Arthrobacter globiformis: one gene and its partner. The protein of the gene in region 1 binds, or shares a complex with, the protein of each later gene. Links are inferred from orthologs where the notes say so. Each region holds a gene or a part of one and is shown in the gene's direction. Other genes may lie near its edges. The genes, in order: hisH and hisF.

Region 1 (3,265 bases):
TCAGCGCCGGGTCTGCCGCGAGCCAGGTGCGCGAACTCCAACCCAACATCGTCTTCCTGTGCTCGCCCAACAACCCCACCGGCACGGGCCTTGGCCTGGATGTGGTGGAAGCAGTCTACGAGGCCGGGGAAGCCAGCCAGGCGGTGGTGGTCGTGGACGAGGCCTACCACGAGTTCGCGCACGACGGCACGCCCAGCGCCCTCACCCTGCTGCCCGGCCGGGAGCGGCTCATCGTCTCCCGGACCATGAGCAAGGCGTTCGCTCTTGCCGGCGCCCGCCTGGGCTACATGGCCGCGGCCCCGGAGGTGACAGACGCCCTCCGGCTGGTGCGCCTGCCCTACCACCTGTCGGCCGTCACGCAGGCAACCGCCCTCGCGGCGCTGCAGCACCGCGAGGCGCTGATGGCCGATGTCCAGGACATCAAGCGGCAGCGCGACCGGATTGTCGCGGAACTGACGCGGATGGGGCTGCGGCCCGCGGCGTCCGACTCCAACTACGTCTTCTTCGGCGGGCTGGAGAACCCCCATGAGGTCTGGCAGGGGCTGCTGGATGCAGGGGTGCTCGTCCGCGACGTCGGCATCGCCGGCCACCTGAGGGTCACGGCCGGTACTGAGACGGAAACCACAGCCTTCCTGGAAGCGCTGGAAACCATCCTGGCCCGGCAGGCCGCACTTCCGGCCTAAACTTGGATATGGACCAGGTCAGGTCCGCCCCCATCCTTCGTCAAAGGACATCTATCACCATGAGCGACACCGGAATCAAGGCTGCCGAGGCACGGACTGCACGCATGGAGCGCGCCACCAGCGAATCTTCCGTGCTGGTGGAGATTAACCTCGACGGCACCGGAGTGTCGGACATCAGCACGTCAGTCCCGTTCTACGACCACATGCTGACGGCGCTGTGCAAGCACTCGCTTATCGACATGACCGTCAAGGCCACGGGCGACACCCACATTGACGTCCACCACACAGTCGAGGATGTTGCCATCACGTTCGGCGAGGTCCTGCGCACCGCTCTGGGCAACAAGGCGGGCATCCGCCGCTTTGGCGAGGCCACCGTGCCCCTGGACGAGGCCCTCGCGCACGCCGTCGTTGACGTCTCCGGCCGGCCCTACCTGGTGCACGGCGGCGAGCCCGCCGGGCAGGAGTACCACCTGATCGGTGGCCACTTCACGGGATCGCTGACGCGGCACGTCTTCGAGGCCATTACGCTGCACGCCGGCATCTGCCTGCACATGAACCTCATCGCCGGCCGCGACCCGCACCACATTGTGGAAGCCCAGTTCAAGGCCTTCGCCAGGGCCCTCCGCGCAGCCGTCGAGCCGGACCCCCGCGTCGAAGGCATTCCGTCCACCAAGGGAGCACTGTGACCGGCAAAGTACTGCGCGAGGGCGCAATCCTCGACCCGTCGGCCACGCTGAAGCCGGCATCCCCGGAGGGCAAGCCCACCGTCACCGTCCTGGACTACGGCTCCGGCAACGTCCGTTCTGCCGTGCGCGCGCTGGAACGCGCCGGTGCCGAGGTCATCCTGAGCTCCAAACCCGAGGACGTGCTGAACGCCGACGGGCTGGTTGTGCCCGGCGTCGGCGCCTTCGAAACGGTCATGCGCGAGCTTAAGGCCGTGGATGGAATCAGGATGATCGGACGCCGCGTTGCCGGTGGCCGTCCGGTCCTCGGTATCTGCGTCGGCCTGCAGGTGCTCTTCGAGGCCGGCGTCGAACACGGAACCGAAGCCGAAGGCATGGGGGAGTGGCCCGGCAAGGTGGAACTCCTCCCGGCCGAAGTGGTGCCGCACATGGGGTGGAACACCGTCAAGGTCCCGGAAGGCTCCAGGCTTTTCGACGGCGTCGAGGGTGAACGCTTCTACTTTGTGCACTCCTACGGCGTCCAGAACTGGGACTTCGACGTGATCCAGCCCCGGATGGCGCCGCCCCTGGTCACGTGGTCCGAGCATGGTGGCCCCTTCATCGCCGCCGTGGAGAACGGCCCCCTCTGCGCCACCCAGTTCCACCCGGAAAAATCCGGTGACGCGGGCGCGCGGCTCCTGAAGAACTGGGTCGACGGGCTCCGTGGGCCAAATTCCCGGCTGGCAGCGGACGCCTAGATGTGGTCAATCCTCCTGATGGGACTGGCCGGCCTCCTGGTGGGCGGCGGCCTGTCCTTCAGGCAGCAGCGCAAGCCGCTCTGGATCCAGATCGGTTTCTACGTGCTGGCCGCCATGTCGCTGCTGGCCGCCTACCTGCTGACCCTTCCCGGCAACTAACCAACTAACCCGCCGTGTGCGCCGCAGAAGTCGCCGCGCACGGGAACCAGCGCCTACAAGAACTGAGGATCCCTGATGACCAGCCAAAACGAGCTGCCGGTACTTGAACTGCTTCCCGCCGTCGACGTCGTGAACGGCCAGGCCGTCCGCCTGGTCCAGGGCGAGGCCGGCAGCGAAACAAGCTACGGAACGCCTCTGGAGGCGGCGATCAACTGGCAGCAGCAGGGCGCGGAATGGGTCCATCTGGTGGATCTGGACGCTGCCTTCGGACGCGGCTCAAACGCGGACCTGCTGCGGGAAGTGGTGGGCCGGCTGGACATCAAGGTCGAGCTCTCCGGCGGCCTTCGGGACGACGAATCGCTGGAGAAGGCACTGGACCTGGGCGTCGCCCGGGTGAACCTCGGTACCGCCGCCCTGGAGAACCCGGAATGGACCGCGCGGGCCATCGACCGCTTCGGTGACCGGATCGCCGTCGGCCTGGACGTCCGGGGAACCACCCTCGCCGGCCGCGGCTGGACCAAGGAAGGCGGGGACCTGTGGGACGTGCTGGGCCGCCTCGAAGAGGCCGGCTGCGCACGCTACGTTGTCACCGACGTGACCAAGGACGGGACGCTGCAGGGGCCGAACGTCGAACTGCTGCGGCAGATGGTGGAGAAGACCGGCAAGCCCGTGGTGGCCTCCGGCGGCATTTCCAGCCTGGACGACCTGAAGGTCCTGCGCTCCCTGGTGCCGCTCGGCGTCGAAGGCGCCATCGTGGGCAAGGCCCTGTACGCCGGCGCCTTCACCCTGCCCGAGGCCCTCGACGTCGCCGGACGGCGCTAGGACGCCGCCGTGACCGAGCACCAGCGCAACTCCGCGGACGGCGGCGGACCGGCAGCGGACCTGCCCCCGGCACGCCGGCTGCCCGGTCACATCGAGGCCGCCCTCGCCGGGGCGGGAGGCGCCGCCGACTCGGCGGGACAGCCCTGGGCCGGGCGGAGCCTGGCCGGCGACGATGCCAAAA
Region 2 (3,042 bases), 250 kb from region 1 along the record:
CGCCGAGGAGATCTCGCAGCTCCTGTACCACCTGCAGGTCCTGATGCTCGCCAAAGGACTCGGCCTGGAAGACGTCTACAAGCATCTCTAGCCGCCTCTGCGTGGCCCCGCTTGCCTGACACAAACTTCCAGACCAGAAAGACCTCATAATGCTGCGTGTAGCCGTACCCAACAAGGGATCCCTGTCCGAAGCCGCGTCCGCGATGCTGTCCGAGGCGGGCTACCGCCAGCGCCGCGATACGCGCGAGCTGGTCATGGTGGACCCCGACAACGACATCGAGTTCTTCTTCCTCCGCCCCCGGGACATCGCCGTCTACGTCGGGCAGGGAACGCTCGACGTCGGGATCACCGGCCGCGACCTCCTGCTGGACGCGCAGGTGGAGGCTGAGGAACTGCTTCCGCTCGGCTTCGCCGCCTCGACGTTCCGCTTCGCCGGGCCGATCGGTGACTTTCGCACGGTAGATGAACTCGAAGGCAAGCGCCTTGCCACTAGCTACGACGGGCTCCTGCGCGATTACCTGGCGGAGCGCGGCATCAAGGCGAAGGTGGTCCGGCTGGACGGCGCGGTGGAATCCTCCGTGCGTCTCGGCGTCGCGGATGCCATCGCCGACGTCGTGGAAACGGGCAACACCCTCAAGGCCGCCGGCATGGAAATCTTCGGGGATCCGATCCTGAAATCCGAGGCCGTCCTCATCCGCCGCACCGGCGACGGCGGGGCCGCCAACGGCACGGCCAAGGAGATCGAGGTCCTGATCCGCCGCCTGCAGGGTGTGCTGGTGGCGCGGCAGTACGTGCTCATGGACTACGACATCCGCAAGGAGCTCGTGGAGCAGGCCGCCGGCCTCACACCCGGCCTGGAATCACCCACCGTCTCGCCGCTGCGCGATTCCGAGTGGGTGGCCGTCCGCTCCATGGTGCCCAAAAAGGAAACCAACCGGATCATGGACGAGCTATACGACCTCGGCGCCCGCGCCATCCTGGTCAGCAGCATCCACGCCTGCCGGATCTGACCCGGTTTCCCCCAGACAGCACACCGCAGCAGTACAACAGGAGAAGTCATGGCTGTAGCCGTCCGCGTTATCCCCTGCCTGGACGTTGATGCCGGCCGCGTGGTCAAGGGCATCAATTTCGAAGGCCTTCGCGACGCCGGGGACCCCGTGGAACTGGCGCACCGCTACGACAACGCCGGTGCTGACGAACTTACCTTCCTGGACGTGACAGCGTCCTCCGGCAACCGGGAGACGACGTTCGACGTCGTCCGCCGCACCGCCGAGGAAGTGTTCATCCCGCTCACCGTCGGCGGCGGCGTCCGCGGCGTCGCCGAGGTGGACAAGCTGCTGCGCTTCGGCGCCGACAAGGCTTCCATCAACACCGCCGCCGTGGCCCGCCCCGACGTCATCGACGAAATAACCCGGCACTTTGGTTCCCAGGTGCTGGTGCTGTCCGTGGATGCCCGGCGCGTCCGCCCCGGATCCCAGCCCACGCCGTCGGGCTTTGAAGTGACCACCCACGGTGGCCGGCAGGGCACCGGAATCGACGCCATTGCCTGGGCCAAGGAAGCGGCGGACCGCGGGGTTGGTGAGATCCTGCTGAACTCGATCGACGCCGACGGCACCAAGGACGGCTTCGACCTCGAGCTCATCCGGCTGGTCCGGTCCGCAGTCAAGGTTCCGATCATCGCCTCCGGCGGCGCCGGGGAACCCGCGCACTTCCCGCCCGCTGTCCAGGCCGGAGCGGATGCCGTCCTGGCCGCCTCCATCTTCCACTGGGGCCCGGACGACATGATGTCCCAGGTCAAGACCGCAATTCGCGACGCCGGCTTCGAGGTCCGCTAATCGCCGCTGGTTGAGCTTGTCGGAAACCGCGGCTGGTTGAGCTTGTCGGAAACCGCGGCTGGTTGAGCTTGTCGGAAACCGCGGCTGGTTGAGCTTGTCGGAAACCGCCGCTGGTTGAGCTTGTCGGAAACCGCCGCTGGTTGAGCTTGTCGGAAACCGCCGCTGGTTGAGCTTGTCGAAAACCGCCGCTGGTTGAGCTTGTCGAAACCAGATTTCGGCAAGCTCAATCTGCGGTGACGTTAAAGCCCGACTTCGGCTGACTGGAGGAGCGCGACGGCGTCCGGCTGGCCCTCGAAGGTGACCAGCGCATGGCGGGTGCGGCCGTGGGCGTGCATCAGCAGCTCACCCGGTTCCCCCACGATAGCCACGGACACTGGTGCGCGCTTGGCGACGTGCCTGGGGCCCGAGGGGCTGACCAGGACGATGCCGAGGTCCACGCCGCGGTAGAGGATGGCTGCCCGCTTGACGAGCTCATCCCACAGGGCGTCCGAGTATTCCGCGTCGAGGGCGCGGGGGGCCCAGCGGTCAACGGCGCGCCGGATGTCCTCCGTGTGGACGAAGTATTCGATCAGGTTGGAGCTCTCATCCAGCGCCTTGATCTTCATGGGCGAGAGCGCGGGCGGTCCGGCGCGGAAGGAGTTCACGAGCTTGGCATACTCGTCGGCGGTCCGGAGCTTTCCGGCCAGGCGGGCGGTTGCCTTGTCTGAGGCCTTGGACAGGCGCTTGATGATCAGTCCGAGCCCGACGGCGGCTTTCCGCTCCCGCAGGTACAGGTGAGCTGCGAGGTCCCTGGTTTGCCAGCCCTTGCAGAGCGTGGGGGAGTCAGGACCGGCCGCCAGCAGGGTCTCGGCCAGAACTTCTCGGGACGGATCGACGAAATGCATCACTTGGAAAACTAGCACGTCCCCGTGAGAGTTGCGCAGTCTGTTGATATAGGTGAATTTGTGCCCTTGTTCACAGGGCGGCAGTGTGACAGGCATCCCTCGTGCCAGCGTCCCGGCGGGGGCACTAGACTTGACGTGATGTCTGAGCAGCCCGCCCCCAGCCCCGCCCCCGCCCCAACGGCCGGTGCCCCTTCGTCCGACGCCCGCGAAAGCCTCCTGCCCGGAAGCCCCCTTCCGGCCGGGATTGCCTCGGCGCTGAAGCGCGACGGCGCCGGACTTGTGGCTGCCATCGTGCAGCAGTTCGACACCAATGAGGTCCTCAT

The links.
Region 2: the proteins of hisH (region 1) and hisF are in contact, whole or in part, in a crystal structure (PDB 6RU0), measured with the Thermotoga maritima proteins. The link is inferred for Arthrobacter globiformis from one-to-one orthologs. Residues at the interface, in WP_004080484.1 of Thermotoga maritima: Asn15, Arg18, Arg22, Arg117, Leu118, Pro119, His120, Met121, Gly122, Trp123, Asn124, Asn134, Gly135, Tyr136, Tyr138, Val140, Tyr158, Glu180, Lys181, Ser182, Ser183, Lys184, Ile185; in WP_004080486.1 of Thermotoga maritima: Met1, Leu2, Ala3, Arg5, Ser40, Glu41, Asp45, Glu46, Ala70, Glu71, Ile73, Asp74, Ile75, Pro76, Phe77, Asp98, Lys99, Ser122, Gln123, Glu161, Thr195, Leu196, Asn247, Arg249, Glu251.

What each region holds. Positions count from the first base shown.
Region 1 is NZ_JAUSXI010000001.1:1,997,042-2,000,306, forward strand. What follows is about bases 282-3,234. They hold hisH (imidazole glycerol phosphate synthase subunit HisH), read left to right. Parts: upstream 282-1,365; coding sequence 1,366-2,103; downstream 2,104-3,234. Other genes in these bases: QFZ33_RS09125 (histidinol-phosphate transaminase), read left to right, coding at 282-683; hisB (imidazoleglycerol-phosphate dehydratase HisB), read left to right, coding at 743-1,369; QFZ33_RS09140 (hypothetical protein), read left to right, coding at 2,104-2,262; priA (bifunctional 1-(5-phosphoribosyl)-5-((5-phosphoribosylamino)methylideneamino)imidazole-4-carboxamide isomerase/phosphoribosylanthranilate isomerase PriA), read left to right, coding at 2,338-3,084; QFZ33_RS09150 (SseB family protein), read left to right, coding at 3,094-3,234. Outside these bases: more of QFZ33_RS09125, read left to right, coding at 1-281; more of QFZ33_RS09150, read left to right, coding at 3,235-3,265. UniProt on the Escherichia coli protein: IGPS catalyzes the conversion of PRFAR and glutamine to IGP, AICAR and glutamate. The HisH subunit catalyzes the hydrolysis of glutamine to glutamate and ammonia as part of the synthesis of IGP and AICAR.
Region 2 is NZ_JAUSXI010000001.1:2,245,245-2,248,286, forward strand. Bases 217-2,946 are described here. They hold hisF (imidazole glycerol phosphate synthase subunit HisF), read left to right. Parts: upstream 217-1,058; coding sequence 1,059-1,835; downstream 1,836-2,946. Other genes in these bases: hisG (ATP phosphoribosyltransferase), read left to right, coding at 217-1,010; QFZ33_RS10245 (TIGR03085 family metal-binding protein), read right to left, coding at 2,075-2,719; hisI (phosphoribosyl-AMP cyclohydrolase), read left to right, coding at 2,858-2,946. In the rest of the region: QFZ33_RS10230 (phosphoribosyl-ATP diphosphatase), read left to right, coding at 1-91; more of hisG, read left to right, coding at 150-216; more of hisI, read left to right, coding at 2,947-3,042.